4 regions of the Agrobacterium sp. 16-2014-1-2a genome follow, and region 2 is predicted to be linked to each of the others. Evidence: predicted binding sites of a transcription regulator. Region 2 holds the regulator's gene; each other region holds the start of a gene.
The links. The regulator PhoB, encoded in region 2, activates phosphate uptake and scavenging genes when phosphate is short. The targets are predictions, from matches to a motif close to TGTCATNNANCTGTCAT.

Region 1 (4,193 bases), 850 kb from region 2:
TCGCCCTGTGCGGTGATTTCAGAAAGGCCGACCCAGCCTGCCTCGGTCTTGTCGAGCGGGTAACGCACGGCGCCCCATTCCTTGGACTTCGGATTGTAGGAGACGAGCTTGACGAAACCCTTCTCGTCCGTGCCCCACTCGCGCTGTACGGCCATCCACAGCGTCGCGTCGTCGCCCTTGCCGATCATGGTCACGCCTTCGAAACCGAAGCGGGTTTCGCCAGCCAGCAGTTCCTTCGGCAGAGCGATCTCAGCCTTGATCTCGCCCTTGGCGCTGACATTGTAGAGTGCGTGGGGCACGAGCTTGGCACTGTCACCTTCCGAGGCCAGCCAGAAGCCGCCCTTACCGTCAAGCGTAATGCCTTCGATGTCGAGTTTCTGAGCTGCGATACCGTCGCGCTTGATGCGCAGGGCGCTGGTTATGGTGGCGGGCTTCTTCGTTGCGTCGATGGTGTAGATCGACGGCTGGTTTCCATAGACCGAGTCGGACACGGCATAGAGGATGCCAGGCTTTTCAGCATCGCCCACCAGACCGGAGAGAGCGCCCCAGCCGATCGGTGCGCCATCAACGGTGGCGGAAGCGAGCTGCGGGTAGGCAATCTGGCCTTCTGCGCGTTCATAGATCATGACATGCGAGCGAGCGCCGCCATCTTCGACGAGATCGGCTTCGTTGGCAGTGACGAGAAGATTGCGCGACGGAATGGCGACGGCGCCTTCAGGCGAAATGCCCGAGGGCAGAAGCTGGACCAGTTCCGGTGTGCCGCCCGTATCCTTGTAGACCGCAGCGAGAGACGCGCGCTCGGCAAGAACGAAGAAGTACTTCTGGCCATCGAAGGTTGCCGCCTCCAGACCTTCCGGCTCGATGCCCTTGGCCTTGGAGCGCTTTTCCGGATAGTGGCCGATGCTGGCGGCAGCGTGCTCAAGGGTGGCACCGGCTTCATAAAGAAGCTTGCCGGTCTTGTCGAAAATGGTGAAGCCGCGCGCGCCGCCCTGCCAGTCACCCTCATTGGCGATGACGATGCGGTCATTGTCCAGCCACTTCACGGCATCTGGCTCACGCTTGCGGCCTTCCTGCTTGTCGGTGAACTTGATCTGGCCGTCCGTCTTCGTGTCGACGCCTTCCAGATCAACCGTGCCGGCGGAGAAATGCGTCTTTACCGTACCGGTCTTGCCGTCGATGACGACGATGTGGTTGTTTTCCTGCAGCGTGAGCGCGATCTCGCCATTGGCATTGATCGAGACGAATTCCGGCTCCGGATCTTCCGGGGAGATTTCGGCAAGGCCGGTCACGTCGATCTTCTTCAGCGTCGCGCAGTCGGCAACGCCGTTTTTCAGACCGACCGTCACCAAATAACCGGCCGGCATCTGTGGCAGGGCGCCTTCGTTCACCTCTTCATCGCGTTCGTTTTCGATCGCGATAGCGGCGAAGGTCTTGTCCGGGGAAATTGCGACAGAATCTGGCTGGCCGCCGAGATCGCAGCTCGCTTCAATCTTCTTGGTGGCGATATCGACCGTCACCAGCTTGCCGGACGGCTTGGCGCGGTTTTCGGACGTGTTGACACCGGCCAGAACCTTGGCGCCAGCAACGGCAACCGAGGTCGGTTCGCCTTCCAGCAGCAACGCGCCGCCAGCCTTGGGTGCCTTGGCGTCGGTGATGTCAACGAATCCAATGCCGCCAAGCGGGCTGTCCGAATAGATCAGTGTCTTGCCATCTTCGCTGGCGGTTACGATTTCAGCTGAAGTGACGGCCTTCGCGTCCTTGTCCGCTGGCAGGTTCTTTACGACCGGGAAAGATGCGATGCGGTTGAAAACCGGCTCGGCAGCAGCCGGAAAGGCCGCGGACGTGAGCAGAGCAGCAGTCAAAGCCATCTGAGAAAGTCGGAACGCCATTATAAATCCCCCTTGGATCCAAAAAAACACCCTATGGCTTCTGCGTCAGAGACATGACAGCGGCATGACATTTCCTGTCGGAGGAATCAAAAAGCCCGACCATGAAGGCCGGGCTTTCCTGTTCGTGCGCACATTCCGCGTATCAGAGCGCCGTGTGACCGGATGGAGGCTACACAGGCGCGCTCTCCTACTTTCAAGTACATCTTGCCGGTTCGAAAAAAGGGCTATCCGAAAAAGCAATTCGAAAAGCCGCCCGGTTTACGTGCCGGCATGATGGCGTCAGGGCGTCAAAACATGTTTCCTCGTGAACCTGAAAAGCCGCCCGCCCGCCGCCGGACGTCACGGCCTTTCGGAAACCTTACGAGTTGACGGCGTCCTTCAGGCCCTTGCCTGCGGAAAACTTCGGTACGTTGCGAGCCGGGATATCGACTTCAGCACCCGTGGAAGGGTTACGACCCTTGGAGGCTTCACGACGGCTTACGGAGAAGCTGCCGAAGCCAGCGAGACGGATGTCGCCACCGCTCTTCAGTTCGTTCTGTACGGTTTCGAATACGGCATCAACAGCGGAAGCAGCATCTGCCTTCGTGAGACCAGCCTTTTCGGCAACAGCAGAGACGAGCTCGTTCTTGTTCATGTTTCCACCCCTTTCAATGGTTTGAAACGACTCAAATTAAGCCGGCGCAGAATACGTCTGTATCCGCGCGCAGCAACTCAAAAGCGCTGGAATCGCCTGAAAAACAAGGGGTCTGCGGGGTTTTTCACAAAAAAGGCCGACATTTCTGCCGGCCTTTCCCTTAAACGTGCCAATTTCGCACCAGTTCTGCGAGCATCAAAGAAGCATCGCGCCTTTCGGCATCTAACACATTGAATCTATGCACAGGTGTCGCGAAAACCGATTCTGGCTTTCACAACGATGTGGCAATCAATGTGCGATCGTCTGTCCGCCCTCGTCGACACCGTCGACAGTTGCGATAACAGGCGTTTCGATGCTGCCGTCCCACTCGATTGGCTCGGGCATGCGAAGCAGCGCGTGCTTGATGACCTCACCCATGCGAGAAACCGGGATGATCTCCATCTCGTTCTTCACATTATCAGGAATATCCGCCAGGTCCTTGGCGTTTTCTTCCGGGATGAGCACCTTCTTGATGCCGCCGCGAAGCGCCGCAAGCAGCTTTTCCTTCAGGCCGCCGATTGGCAGCACGCGACCACGAAGCGTGATCTCGCCCGTCATCGCCACATCCTTGGAGACCGGGATACCGGTCATGATGGAGACGATGGCGGTTGCCATGGCAACACCGGCAGACGGTCCATCCTTCGGGGTAGCCCCTTCCGGAACGTGAACGTGAATGTCGCTCTTGTCGAAACGCGGCGGTTCGATGCCGAAGTCCACGGCGCGCGAGCGGACATAAGATGCCGCTGCCGAAATGGATTCCTTCATCACTTCCTTGAGGTTGCCGGTGACCGTCATGCGGCCCTTGCCCGGCATCATCACGCCTTCGATGGTGAGCAACTCACCGCCAACTTCCGTCCATGCCAGACCGGTGACGACACCAACCTGATCCTCACGCTCTGCCTCGCCGTGGCGGAACCGCGGAACGCCCAGATAATCCGGGACATTGGCTGCGGTGACTTCCACGGACTTGACCTTGCCCTTGATGATCTCGGTCACGGCCTTTCGTGCAAGCTTCATCAGCTCGCGCTCGAAGCTGCGCACGCCCGCCTCGCGGGTGTACTGCTGGATCACGATCATCAGAGCGTCATCGCTGACCGAGAACTCTTCCGGACGCAGGGCATGTTCCTTGATCGCCTTCGGCAGCAGGTGACGCTTGGCGATTTCGCGCTTTTCGTCCTCCGTGTAACCGGCGATGCGGATCACTTCCATACGGTCCATCAGGGGACCTGGAATGTTCAGCGTGTTGGCCGTGGTCACGAACATCACGTCGGACAGGTCGTATTCCACTTCAAGATAGTGGTCCATGAAGGTGGAGTTCTGTTCCGGATCGAGCACCTCCAGCAGTGCGGAAGACGGATCGCCACGGAAATCCATGCCCATCTTGTCGATCTCGTCGAGCAGGAAGAGCGGATTGGACTTCTTGGCCTTCTTCATCGACTGAACGATCTTGCCCGGCATGGAGCCGATATAGGTACGGCGGTGACCGCGGATTTCCGCCTCATCACGCACACCACCCAGCGCCATACGCACATATTCGCGGCCGGTCGCCTTGGCGATCGACTTGGCGAGCGAAGTCTTGCCGACGCCGGGAGGACCGACGAGGCACAGGATCGGGCCACGGATCTTCGAAG
Region 2 (4,193 bases):
CAGCCGTGATGACGGCCTTGAGGGCATCGACATCACCGAACGGAACCTGATCGAAACCTTCGACCTTGGGACCGAAACCTTCGAGGTATTTCTGCTGGCCACCCGCGGCGATCGTCGCCAGTGTACGGCCATGGAAAGCGCCTTCGAAGGACACGATGCGGAACTTCTCCGGATGGCCCTTGGTATAGTGATAGCGGCGGGCGGTCTTGATGGCGCATTCCAGGGCTTCCGCGCCTGAATTTGTGAAGAATACCTTGTCCGCGAAAGTCGCTTCCGTCAGGCGCCTGGCGAGTTTTTCCTGTCCCGGCACTTCATAAAGGTTCGAGACGTGCCAGACCTTCTCGGCCTGCGTCTTGATCGCATCAACGAGGTGAGGATGGGCGTGGCCCAGCGAGTTGACAGCGACACCGGCCGCAAAATCCAGATATCGCTCGCCGCTTTCCGTGAACAGCCATACACCCTCACCGCGCTCGAAGCGCAGGGGGGCTCTTGAAAACGTATCAAACAATGGCGCGCCGGCTTCGGCCATGGCTGTATCACTCCTTGCGCAGATGCGCTGTCAAACTGTTGTCAATAGGCTTGCGGGGTTATCCCTCGCCTGAAAATCAAAATGCCGCCTTGCGGCGGCAGGGGCACTATTGTCACTTCGTTTGCCGATGTCAACAAAAGTCAGCGTTTCCCGGGCTTCTCAAGCACTAGTATGCGGCGGCGGGCCAGCCCCAAGGTGTTGCCTTTCAGACTCAATACGCCAGCAAGTTGGGGAAAACCGGAAAATCGATTCCAGATGATTCCCGCGACTCTTGCCACGGAGTCGGGCTGGCACTAGGTTAATCGCTAATTACTAGACTGCATTGCGGCGGAACTAGTCACCGAAAATCAGGCGGAAACCACGCTTGCGGCATGCGCGCGAGACGGAGAGGGATTCTGCCGAAAATACACGCGACAAGCGGAGAAGCGGCATGAACTGGACAGACGAACGAGTCGAAAAGCTCAAGAAATTGTGGTCCGAGGGCCTTAGCGCCAGCCAGATTGCAGCGCAGCTGGGCGGCGTCAGCCGTAATGCCGTGATCGGCAAGGTCCATCGTCTCAATCTGCCGGGACGCGTCAAGGCTGGCGGTCCAGTGACTTCGGCACGCTCCGCGCCGAAGCGCACAGCTGCCCCTGCCCCGCGCGCGACGACTTTCGCAGGTCGCGTCAACGCGGCACCGGCGCGTATCCTCACCCGTTCGAACGCGGCAACGGCGCTGCACGAGGAGATCGATATCGAGACCGCGCAGGTGCTCGATTACGTTCCTTCCAAGAACGTTGTCACGCCGATTTCCCGTCGCCTGACGCTGACGGAACTGACCGAGCGCACCTGCAAATGGCCGGTTGGCGATCCGCTGAAGGACGACTTCCATTTCTGCGGTTGTGAGGCGCTGGAATCTTCGCCCTATTGCAAGTTCCATGCGAAACTCGCCTACCAGCCGGTGAGCGAGCGCCGCAAGGCTTGAGTGTTGCGGCACGCATTCAGCACTCAAAAATTACGGGCCTTCGGGCCCGTTTTTTTTATGACAAAAATCAAGCCGCTTTCTGGGGCGACTTGATGGCAGGCCACACCCTTTCCCCTTACTATTGGGCGTGACCCTTCAATCCGGATTTCAACGCGCAGCCGATCTTCTCCGGTCAAAACGGACAATGGCATCGAGTTTGGCGGATATTCACATTGAAAAAGCCCGAAACCGTTTCAGATTTCGGGCTTCCTGATTTTTTGGTGCACTACTTCGCCAGCGAAACCACCTGGTTCCGCGTCGCTCAGGCTTCCATAGAATATCCCGCGCCACGCACCGTGCGGATGACATCCTGCATGTGCGAGAAATTCAGGGCCTTGCGCAGACGTCCGACGTGCACATCGACAGTGCGCTCGTCGACATAGATATCATGACCCCAGACGCCATCCAGCAATTGCGAGCGGGAAAACACCCGACCCGGCGACGTCATCAGGAATTCCAGCAAGCGGAATTCCGTCGGGCCGAGGCGCACTTCGCGGCTTTTGCGGTGAACGCGATGGGTCTCGCGATCCAGTTCGATATCGCCGCATTTGAGCACCGACGACAGAACCTCGGGACGGGCCCGGCGCAACATGGCCTTGACCCGGGCCATGAGTTCCGGCGTCGAGAACGGCTTGACGACATAATCGTCAGCGCCGGTAGCGAGACCGCGAACCCGTTCGCTCTCTTCGCCACGCGCCGTCAGCATGATGATGGGCAGGCGTTCTGTTTCCGGCCGCATTCTCAAGCGCCGGCATAGTTCGATACCGGAGACACCGGGCAACATCCAGTCCAGGATGAGAAGATCCGGAATGCGCTCCTGCAGCCTGATTTCCGCCTCATCGCCACGGGGTATCGTGTCGACGTCGTATCCCTCAGCCTCGAGATTGTAACGAAGCAGGACGCTCAACGCTTCCTCGTCTTCCACAACTGCAATCTTGGGCACCATATGCTGAACTCCGCAAGCTTCTGCTTGTCTGTTACTCGGTCACCGAACCAAGCGTGTTGGAACTGTCGTCCTTCGGACGCTCGCCCTCCGGCTGGCTGCCGGTGGTCATGTAATAGATCGTCTCTGCGATATTGGTCGCATGATCGCCGATACGCTCGATGTTCTTGGCGCAGAACAGAAGATGCGTGCAGGTGGTGATGTTGCGCGGGTCTTCCATCATGTAGGTCAGAAGCTCCCGGAAGAGCGACGTGTACATGGCATCGATTTCCTCGTCGCGTTCACGGATCGCATTGGCCTTTTCGGCGGAACGCGTGGAATAGACGTCGAGGACTTCCTTGAGCTGCACCAGCGCCAGGTCGGACAGATGCTCGATGCCGCGGGCGAGCTTGCGCGGAACGCCGGTGCCGGCGACAGCGATAACGCGCTTGGCCGTGTTCTTGCCAAGATCGCCGACGCGTTCGAGATCGGCGGCGATACGCAGGGTGCCGATGATCTCGCGAAGGTCTGCCGCCATCGGCTGACGCTTGGCGATGGTTACGATCGCCTTGTCGCCGATTTCGCGCTCAGCGTGGTCGAGAATGGTATCGTCCGAAATGACTTTCTGCGCGAGCGCAGCATCGGAATTGACGAGTGCGCGCACGGCGTCACCGCACATCTGCTCGGCAAGACCGCCCATTTCGGCGATGCGGCGCGTCAGAAACTTCAGTTCGTCGTCATAGGCAGACAGGATATGCGAATGGGTCGTTGTCTGTGTCATGGTCTATTCCTCCGGCTTGGCCTGCATGCGCGTGCCCAACAGCGGGGCACGGCAGAGGCACCAGTCTTGTACGGTTACGATAAAGCACCGGCCGGGGATCAGCCGAAGCGGCCCATGATGTAGTCCTGCGTGCGCTGGTCGTCCGGATTGGTGAACATCTTGTCGGTTTCGTTTTCTTCGACAAGATGACCAAGATGGAACATGGCCGTACGCTGGGAAACGCGCGCCGCCTGCTGCATGGAGTGCGTGACGATGACGATGGTGTAGTTGGTGCGCAGTTCGTGGATCAGTTCCTCGACCTTCGCAGTCGCGATCGGATCCAGCGCCGAGCACGGCTCGTCCATCAGGATCACTTCCGGGCTGACGGCAACCGCGCGTGCGATGCACAGACGCTGCTGCTGGCCACCGGAGAGGCCCGTGCCGGATTCCAGCAAACGATCCTTCACCTCGTTCCAGAGACCCGCTTTCTGCAAGCTATGCTCGACGATCTGGTCCATATCCGCCTTGTTGCGGGCGAGACCATGGATACGCGGGCCGTAGGCGATGTTCTCATAAATCGTCTTCGGAAACGGGTTCGGCTTCTGGAACACCATGCCGACGCGGGCACGCAGTTCCACGACGTCGATCTGCTGATCGTAGATATCGTCGGTATCGAGCGTGATCTTGCCGGTGACCCGGCAACCGTCGATCGTGTCGTTCATGCGGTTCAAGGTGCGCAGGAAAGTGGATTTACCGCAACCGGACGGGCCGATAAGTGCAGTCACCGTGTTTTCGCGGACATTGAGGTTCACGTCGTAAAGCGCGCGCTTTTCGCCGTAATAAACCGAAACATCCTTGCCGATCATCTTGTATGAGACTTCATTCATTTTCTTGTCCAGCGCCTTTTCAACTGCTGCTTCCGACAACATGTTCATTGCTCTAGCTCCCTCTACCAGCGCCGCTCAAAGCGGCGACGCAA
Region 3 (4,193 bases), 700 kb from region 2:
ATATGAAGGTCTTTCCCGCGCGCCCGCCGTGCTGTTCAACGAAAAGGTCCTTTGCGGTCTCGGCAAGGGACTGGCCCTCACGGGCCGGATGCATGAGGAAGGCGTCAGCCGGGCGTTGATGGCACTTCGTCGCTTCCATGCGCTTTCCGAACAGGCGCAGGCGCAGCAACTCTACGTACTGGCGACAGCGGCAGCGCGTGAAGCGGAAAACGGCCCGGATTTCATCCGTGAAGCCGAAGCCATACTTGGTTGCGAGATCGAGGTGCTGTCCGGCGAAAAGGAAGCGCTTTATTCCGCCTATGGCGTGATTAGCGGTTTCCACGACCCGGATGGCATTGCAGGCGACCTGGGCGGCGGTTCGCTGGAACTCATCGACATCAAGGGCAAGAACTGTGGCGAGGGCATCACCCTGCCGCTCGGCGGCCTTCGGTTGTCGGAGCAATCGGATGGCTCGCTGGAGAAGGCGACGACCATTGCCCGCAAGCACGTCAAATCCTTCGCAAAGCTGCTGGCGGCCGGCGAGGGGCGTACCTTTTATGCCGTGGGCGGCACGTGGCGAAACATCGCCAAGCTGCACATGGAGATCACGGGTTATCCGCTGCACATGATGCAGGGATATGAATTGCCGCTGGCGGAAATGCTGAATTTTCTGGAAGAAGTCATCGTCTCCAGGGACAGCAAGGACCCGGCCTGGCAGGCGGTCTCCAAGAACCGCCGTTCGCTTCTGCCGTTCGGCGCCATCGCCATGCGTGAAGTTCTAAAGGCGATGAAGCCGGCAACGATCGCCTTCTCGGCGCAGGGCGTGCGCGAAGGTTATCTTTATTCGCTGCTGACGGAAGCGGAGCGGGATACCGACCCGCTGCTGGTCACGGCCGACGAGCTTGCCATTCTGCGTGCCCGTTCGCCCGAACATGCGCGCGAACTGGCCGACTGGAGCGGCCGCACCTTTCCGGTCTTCGGCATCGAGGAGACGGAAGAGGAAAGCCGTTACCGGCAGGCGGCCTGCCTTCTGGCCGATATCAGCTGGCGTGCACATCCGGACTATCGCGGCCTCCAGGCGCTCAACATCATCGCCCACTCCTCCTTCGTGGCGATCACCCATCCGGGCCGCGCTTACATTGCGCTTGCCAATTATTACCGCTTCGAAGGGTTGAACGACAACGGCACCACACAGCCGCTCGCCGCCATGGCGGGTGACCGCCTGCTGGAACTAGGCAAGTTGCTCGGCGGCCTGCTGCGCGTCGTTTACCTCTTCTCAGCCTCCATGCCCGGTGTCGTCGATCACCTGAAATTCCGCAAATCCACCAATCCGGATCTGGATCTGGAATTCGTCGTACCACACGCCTATTGCGATTTTGCCGGCGAGCGTCTGGACGGACGCCTGCAGCAACTGGCGAAGCTGACGGGCAAGCGGTTGGCGTTTGTGTTCGAGTAAGGGGCAGACGCCGGCCATTTGGCACCGCAGACAGTTGTGGAGCTATACTAGGACCAGCGCTGACAAAAGGCGTCGATATCGCTTGATTGAAAGTCGGCTAGCCGCGCCATGATCGTCTCGAAGGGCCAGTCCCACCAGGCGATTTTGGCAAGCTTCCCCGCCACGGTTTGCGAAAACCGCTCGCGAATGATCTTCGCGGGAACACCGCCGACGATGGTGTAGGGCGGCACGTCCTTGGTGACGACCGCGCCTGCTGCGAGCACGGCGCCGTCTCCAACCTTCACGCCCGGCAGCACGATGACCCCGTGACCGATCCAGACATCGTGACCGATGACGGCGCGATCCTCCTTGCGGCGATCGAAAAAAGCGTCGTCGCGCACCGCCTCTGTAGCGTAATATTCCGGGCAGTAGCTGAAACGGTGCATGGACGGTCGGTCCATTGGATGGTTCGGTGCGCCAATCCTGACGTCCGCGGCAATAGCGCAGAATTTCCCGATTGTCGCATCACCGACAATACAACGGGGTCCGAGGTAAGAGTAATTCCCGAGTTCGACGTTGTGCAGAGAGGTATCGGCCAAAATTTCGCAGCAGCTACCTATGTTCGAGTCCCTTATGCTTGCCGTCGAATGGATGACTGTCTCTGCGAGCTTGGGGCGATTGAGTTGTGCGGTTGAGTGCATGCCTGTCTCCGGATTTCGGCCTGCGTAACCGGGGACTATGAAGGGCGTATGACGTGAAATTGCGAAGGCAAGCCGATTAGGCCAGATATCCGTTTGAAATGCAGATCGTGTGCGCGCGCTTTGCGTGGAACGAAATCTGGCTTCATACAGCGCGGTCAGCCGCCGGAACCATCCGCGGTCGCAGCTTTTTTACTTCCAGTAATGGTCGGATATGTTTTGGGCATTCTGAATGATGTGACGCGCGACTTCGGGATCTCCGCCCTCGAATGTTTCCAGGTCGGCTCCGCATAACAGCAGGAAAAGCTGCTGGTGTGCGACAGCGGCAAAATAGTCATGAGGCGGTGGCTGTATTTCAGACCCGATTGACTGGAGTTCGTCAGCAGCCTGTTTGCTTGCCTGCTCAAGCGCTGCGAAAATAGTGGACACCATCGCCGATTCTGTCCGTTGCAATATATCCTGAACCTGCCGTTCGGCGGGCGTCAGGACCGGGCAGCTCTCACTCATCGCACAACTCTCCTCTCGGCACGCCTCGTTTACCTGCGGTACTATGCCATGGATTGTGTCTGCTTTGAGAGGAGAAGCTGAAGTTGTGGATTTGAAACCGCAAACGAAAAACACGACAGACCGAAATCGGTTTGTCGCCGAGACAAACCGGTCGCCTCGCTACAAGCCGTTATTATTCAACCGTGCCCCAGCGCCTTCCTGATACAGGCGCTGAGATAGGCATATTGCAGGGGCGTGGCCCTTGCCATCGCCTCCGTGCGGGTGGCGGGCCTGTCCTCGTAACCGACCGGAATATCGAACTGGGTGAAGGTGAAATCCCAGCGGGTGCCGTTGACGATATTGTAGAAATGGTCGGCGCCGCTAACGACGGTTTTGGCGAGGTCGCCACCGAAAATATCCTGCACCACAAGAGCTGTAACGCCGCCTTGCCCCCTGGCTGGGTTTTCTCTCGACCACAGGCTGCTGGTTTCGAGCGACCAGCTTTTCCTCAGGGCGTAATACAGTCGTTCGGCATTGTCCTGCATGACGGGTCTTTCCTGTTTCGGAACCGGGTTCCGGGTCAGGTTGGGTCGGTACAATAACGGAGCGCCTCGCTTCCTTTTTCAGGCCGCAGGAACGCTCCGTTCAGTTGAGATTGCGCCGATGCGCTGACGGTGCCGGAACGAATTCCGGCACCCTTTTCCTCACTTCGCGTCGAGAAGGTCCTTGACTTCCAGCAGGGCGAACTCGTTGTCGTCAGCCTTGTCCAGCGCACGACCGGCCGAGAAGGGCAGGTTGTTGTCGTTGCCGACGATGATATGGGTGGCGTCGACACGGTCGACATTCTCGATGGTCACGAACGGCATGTCGTAGAAACCGTTGCCGCCGCCCTGACGCTTCCTGTTATCAGGATCGGAGATCTTCAGCAGATCGATATAGCCGATCTTGCGCGCCGCCTTGCCGGCATTGGCGTCGTTGAATTCGATCTTGTAGATGCGCTTGACCTTGGAAGGCACGGCAAAGCAGTTTACGTCCGGCTTTTTCGGGTCGGCGCAGGCTTTGTCGGCGGTGCCGGCGCCATTGTCACGCTCGATGACCAGCGCGGTGCTCTCGTCCAGCATGTTGAAATCGCCGATGGCTTCGCCACCTTGCGCCAGCGGGTAGAGCCAGGTGCGGCCTGTCCATTCCTTCTTGGCGGTATCGAGCTCGATGATGCGAAGGGCGGTTGAGCCGTCTTCGGTCTTTTCGACCTGACCTTCGGCGGTGTAGAGCGGGCCTTCGAGAAGGCCGTAAAGCTTCGAGCCGTCCTTGGAGAGCGCCATGCCTTCATAACCACCTGATCGTTTCAGGTTGAAAGCGGGCATTTTCTGCGTGGGGTTGCCGGGCAGTGCCAGGGTCGGATGATCCGGGGACTTCACCTCGATATCGCCGGCCTTGGTGGCGATGACGTCGGTCAGCTTGCCGTCGCGGGTGAATTTCAGGATGTAGGGACCGAACTCTTCGCCCACCCAGAAGCCGTCGGCAACGGGCTGAATGGATTCGACGTCGAAGTCGGCGCCCGTCAGGTAACGTTTGGTCGAACCTTCCATGACGAT
Region 4 (4,193 bases), 240 kb from region 2:
TCTGCAGATTGCCCGCAACCTGGTGACCTCACCGCGCCTCGTCTTCATGGACGAACCGACCGGCGGCCTCGATGTCTCGGTGCAGGCACGCCTGCTCGATCTCGTGCGTGGTCTCGTCAACGATCTCGGCCTCGCCGTTATCGTCGTCACCCATGATCTGGCGGTCGCGCGGCTGCTTTCCCATCGCATGATGGTGATGAAGGGTGGTGACGTCATCGAACACGGTCTGACAGATCGGGTGCTGGATGATCCGCGCGAACCCTACACGCAATTGCTTGTTTCCTCCATTTTGCAGGTTTGACGCCATGCCGACACCCCTTATCGTTTCGGAAGTCTTCAAAAGCTTCACCATGCATCTTCGCGATGGCATCGAACTGCCTGTTGTCCGCGATGTCAGTTTCTCCGTGTCCGGCGGAGAATGTGTCGTGCTCGGCGGCCCGTCCGGCATCGGCAAAAGCTCGATCCTGAAAATGCTCTATGGCAATTATGCCATCGACAGCGGCCAGATCCTCATCCGCCACGAGGATCAGGTCATTGACATGGGCAGCGCCTCGCCGCGCACCATCCTCGAGATTCGCCATCGCACCATCGGGTATGTCAGCCAGTTTCTGCGCACCGTGCCGCGCGTTCCGGCGATCGACGTCGTCGCCGAGCCGCTTTTTGCGCGCAAGGTTGCCGCAGAAGAGGCCCGCGAGCAGGCAGCCGTTCTGCTTTCGAAACTCAACCTGCCGCGGGAACTGTGGTCGCTGCCGCCAGCAACCTTTTCCGGCGGCGAGCAGCAGCGCGTCAACATCGCACGCGGTTTCATCACCGATCACGCGATCCTGCTTCTCGATGAACCCACCGCATCCCTGGATGCCGCCAACCGACGGGTGGTCGTGGAGATGATCGCGGAAAAGAAACGCAAGGGGACCGCCTTGCTCGGTATTTTCCATGACGAGGAAGTGCGGGAAGCCGTGGCCGATCGCGTTCTGGATGTCTCGCAATTCTCCCCCCGGAAGGCAGCGGCATGAGTGTGAAGGTCGGTCTCGAACCTGTTGTCCACGAAAGTGCCCGTGTCACCAATTCATCGATCGGCCGCTATACCGAAATTTCGGAACGCTGCCGCATCGAGGAAGTGGAGATGGGCGACTATTCCTATGTCATGCAGGACGGTGCGATCTGGTGCGCCACCATCGGCAAATTCGTCAACATCGCCGCATCCGTCCGCATCAACGCGACCAATCATCCGATGTCGCGCGCCACACTTCACCATTTCACCTACCGTGCCCGCAATTATTGGGACGACGCCGATGATGAAAATGACTTCTTCGCCGCCCGCCGCGCCAAGCGCGTGGTGATCGGCCACGATGTCTGGATCGGCCATGGCGCGACCATCCTGCCTGGCGTCACAATCGGAAACGGTGCGGTAATCGGGGCCGGTGCGGTCGTGTCGAAAGACGTTGCGCCCTATACCATCGTCGGCGGCGTACCCGCCCGGCTGATCAGGAACCGCTTCCCGGCGGACCTTGGCCAGCGCATGGACGATCTCAAATGGTGGGACTGGGACCACGCAACGCTGCGCGGCGCACTGGACGATTTCCGCACCCTCGCCGCCGAGGATTTCGTGGCGAAATACGCCGGGTAAAATCGCCCCACACCGAAGAAACTGCAGATTCCGGGGTCATGCTCCGGGGTCTCCCTAACAATGTCTGCGAGACACCCGCCGGCCTCAATCCGGTGGCACGACTACTAAAAGGTTCGCAGGCGACCACGCGCACGCCTTATCTGCGCATTCTGTAATATTTTCTTCATCAAACTGACATTCACGCTTCACGCACCGCTGTTAGGTCGAACCCCATCAGAAGAAGATTGGACGGGGAAATGAGCTTTCACCTGAAGCAAGTCACGCGCCGTTTCGGCAACCACACTGCGGTCGATTCCGTGAATGTGGAAATTCCGCAAGGCCAGATGGTTGGCGTGATTGGACGTTCTGGCGCAGGAAAGTCAACGCTGCTGCGCATGATCAACCGCCTCGTCGATCCCTCCTCGGGTTCCATTCACTTCAACGACACGGAAGTCTCTTCGCTGAAGGGTGCCGCCCTGCGCAACTGGCAGCGCGACTGCGCGATGATCTTCCAGCAGTTCAATCTGGTGCCGCGTCTCGACGTGCTCACCAATGTCATGCTCGGCCGCCTGAACCACCGTTCGACCGTGCTCAGCCTGTTCAACATCTTCACGGATGAAGAGCGCCTGATGGCGATTGCCGCCCTCGAGCGGCTCGGCATCGAGCACGTAGCCATGCAGGCGGCGGGCACGCTTTCCGGCGGCCAGCAGCAGCGCGTCGCTATCGCCCGGGCACTAATGCAGTCTCCGAAGATGGTTCTCGCCGACGAGCCGATCGCCTCTCTCGATCCCCTGAACGCCAAGATCGTCATGGACGCCCTGCGCGACATCAACGAGCGTGAAGGCATCACCGTCATAACGAATCTGCATACGCTGGATACGGCGCGCAATTATTGCGAACGCATTATCGGCATGTCGCAGGGTCGAGTCGTTTTCGACGGAACACCCGCCGAACTGACGGCGGCGGCGGTCACCGAGATTTACGGCACGGATTCACACGGCGCCGGCATCGACGAGACCATGACCTCGACCAGCATCAATATTCCCGGCGCGCAGCTTGCCGCGCGTCCGGTTCAGCAATCTGCCGGTCCCGAACCGCTGGCTCTCGCCGGGCTCTGAGGAACCGCTCAGCATCGTTTGCGCCCGCGTCAAGGGCCGATACTTCACAACAAACTCCGGCTCGCCGGAAAACAGGAGAAAGTCCATGTTGAAGAAAATCCTTCTTTCGGCAGTCGCCCTTGGCGTTCTGGCCGGTTCGGCCATGGCTCAGGACGTCAAGGTCCTGCGTATCGGTCTCGACGGTTCGGAAAATGAAGCCGACCAGATCCGCAACACGAAGTGCGTTGCGGATGGCCTCAAGGCTGCAACCGGCGTTTCCGAAGTTCAGGTTTTCCCGTCGCCGGACTATAACGGCGTTATCCAGGGCCTGCTCGGCGGCACCATCGACATTGCATCCATGGGCGCTTCTTCCTACGCCAAGATCGCTATTGCCGATCCCAAGGCCGTCGATCCGATCCTGACCTATACCGGCTCTGACGGTTCGAGCGGCTACTACACGATCATGGTTGCCCGCAAGGACAGCGGCATCAAGTCTCTGGCTGACGCCAAGGGCAAGAAGATCGGCTTCGCCGACCCTGACTCCACTTCCGGCTTCCTCGTCCCGAACGTATCGATCCCGAAGGAAACCGGCGTTCCGGTCAAGGAATATTTCTCCGAAACCGGCTTCGGCGGCGGCCATGAGAACCTCGTTCTCGCCGTTCTCGACAAAAAGTTCGACGTCGGCACGACATTCGGTTCTGGCGTCGGCAAGTGGGAAGAAGGCTACTCCGGCGGCAACCTTCACCAGATGGTCAAGAAGGGCAACCTCGACATGGACGATATCGTTCAGGTCTGGAAGTCCCCGCTGATCCCGAACGGTCCGCTTCTCGTTGCCAACAAGATCGGTGACAGCATGAAGCAGAAGGTCGAAGACTTCTTCATGGAACTTCCGAAGAAGGATCTCGCCTGCTTCCAGGGTTACACCCAGGGCAAGAACACTGCCTACATCAAGGTCGACCCGGCTTTCTACCAGACGATCATCGACGCCCGTAAGTCCGTTATCGGCGGCTGATCCTCAGATCATATCCGGAAGCGGCGGTGCCTTGCGGCATCGCCGCTTTTGCCAATAAAGGAAAGCGGCATGGCGACCACACTGCAACATGGTACCCTCACGCCCGAGGGATTGAGCGCATCGTCCCGAACGGTGATGCGTCATTATCAACAGCAGCTTAGGACACGGCGGATTTATACCGTTATGTCGCTCGTTATCTTCCTCATCGTCCTTGCCGCCTCACTGAATTTCGCCAATGAGGCCAATTCGGGCAAGTTCTTCGAGCGCCTGCCATATTTTTTCGACTTCATGAAAACATTCGTGCCGGATAGCCCGCTCGAGGTCTTCCGGGCGATGTTCGACCTGCCGTCGCCCTATGACAACGGTTCGCTGAAATACAACTATGTCGCGGATCGCGTTTACATCACCAACGGTTTCTACATACCGCATTTCATCTATCAGCTGATCATCACGCTCAACATCGCGCTGGTCTCGACGA

Region 1: ACQZ45_RS02820 (esterase-like activity of phytase family protein) is a predicted target of PhoB. The motif match lies at 1,943-1,959, and genes of this name have one in related genera.
Region 3: ACQZ45_RS03680 (DapH/DapD/GlmU-related protein) is a predicted target of PhoB. The motif match lies at 2,153-2,169, and genes of this name have one in related genera.
Region 4: phnC (phosphonate ABC transporter ATP-binding protein) is a predicted target of PhoB. The motif match lies at 1,789-1,805, and genes of this name have one in related genera.

Annotation. Positions count from the first base shown of each region.
Region 1 covers NZ_JBNWBX010000001.1:571,663-575,855, forward strand. Annotated here, with positions in the region: gene ACQZ45_RS02820 (esterase-like activity of phytase family protein) at 1-1,889, opposite strand, end outside; gene hupB (DNA-binding protein HupB) at 2,248-2,523, opposite strand; gene lon (endopeptidase La) at 2,812-4,193, opposite strand, start outside.
Region 2 covers NZ_JBNWBX010000001.1:1,420,237-1,424,429, forward strand. Annotated here, with positions in the region: gene ACQZ45_RS07105 (aspartate aminotransferase family protein) at 1-529, opposite strand, end outside; gene ACQZ45_RS07110 (GcrA family cell cycle regulator) at 960-1,493, shown strand; gene phoB (phosphate regulon transcriptional regulator PhoB) at 1,795-2,478, opposite strand; gene phoU (phosphate signaling complex protein PhoU) at 2,510-3,235, opposite strand; gene pstB (phosphate ABC transporter ATP-binding protein PstB) at 3,334-4,149, opposite strand; gene pstA (phosphate ABC transporter permease PstA) at 4,164-4,193, opposite strand, start outside.
Region 3 covers NZ_JBNWBX010000001.1:723,296-727,488, reverse strand. Annotated here, with positions in the region: gene ppx (exopolyphosphatase) at 1-1,435, shown strand, start outside; gene ACQZ45_RS03680 (DapH/DapD/GlmU-related protein) at 1,483-2,115, opposite strand; gene ACQZ45_RS03675 (hypothetical protein) at 2,305-2,619, opposite strand; gene ACQZ45_RS03670 (YunG family protein) at 2,796-3,143, opposite strand; gene ACQZ45_RS03665 (esterase-like activity of phytase family protein) at 3,303-4,193, opposite strand, start outside.
Region 4 covers NZ_JBNWBX010000001.1:1,660,432-1,664,624, forward strand. Annotated here, with positions in the region: gene phnK (phosphonate C-P lyase system protein PhnK) at 1-301, shown strand, start outside; gene phnL (phosphonate C-P lyase system protein PhnL) at 306-1,013, shown strand; gene ACQZ45_RS08315 (transferase hexapeptide repeat family protein) at 1,010-1,627, shown strand; gene phnC (phosphonate ABC transporter ATP-binding protein) at 1,864-2,724, shown strand; gene phnD (phosphonate ABC transporter substrate-binding protein) at 2,810-3,715, shown strand; gene phnE (phosphonate ABC transporter, permease protein PhnE) at 3,785-4,193, shown strand, end outside.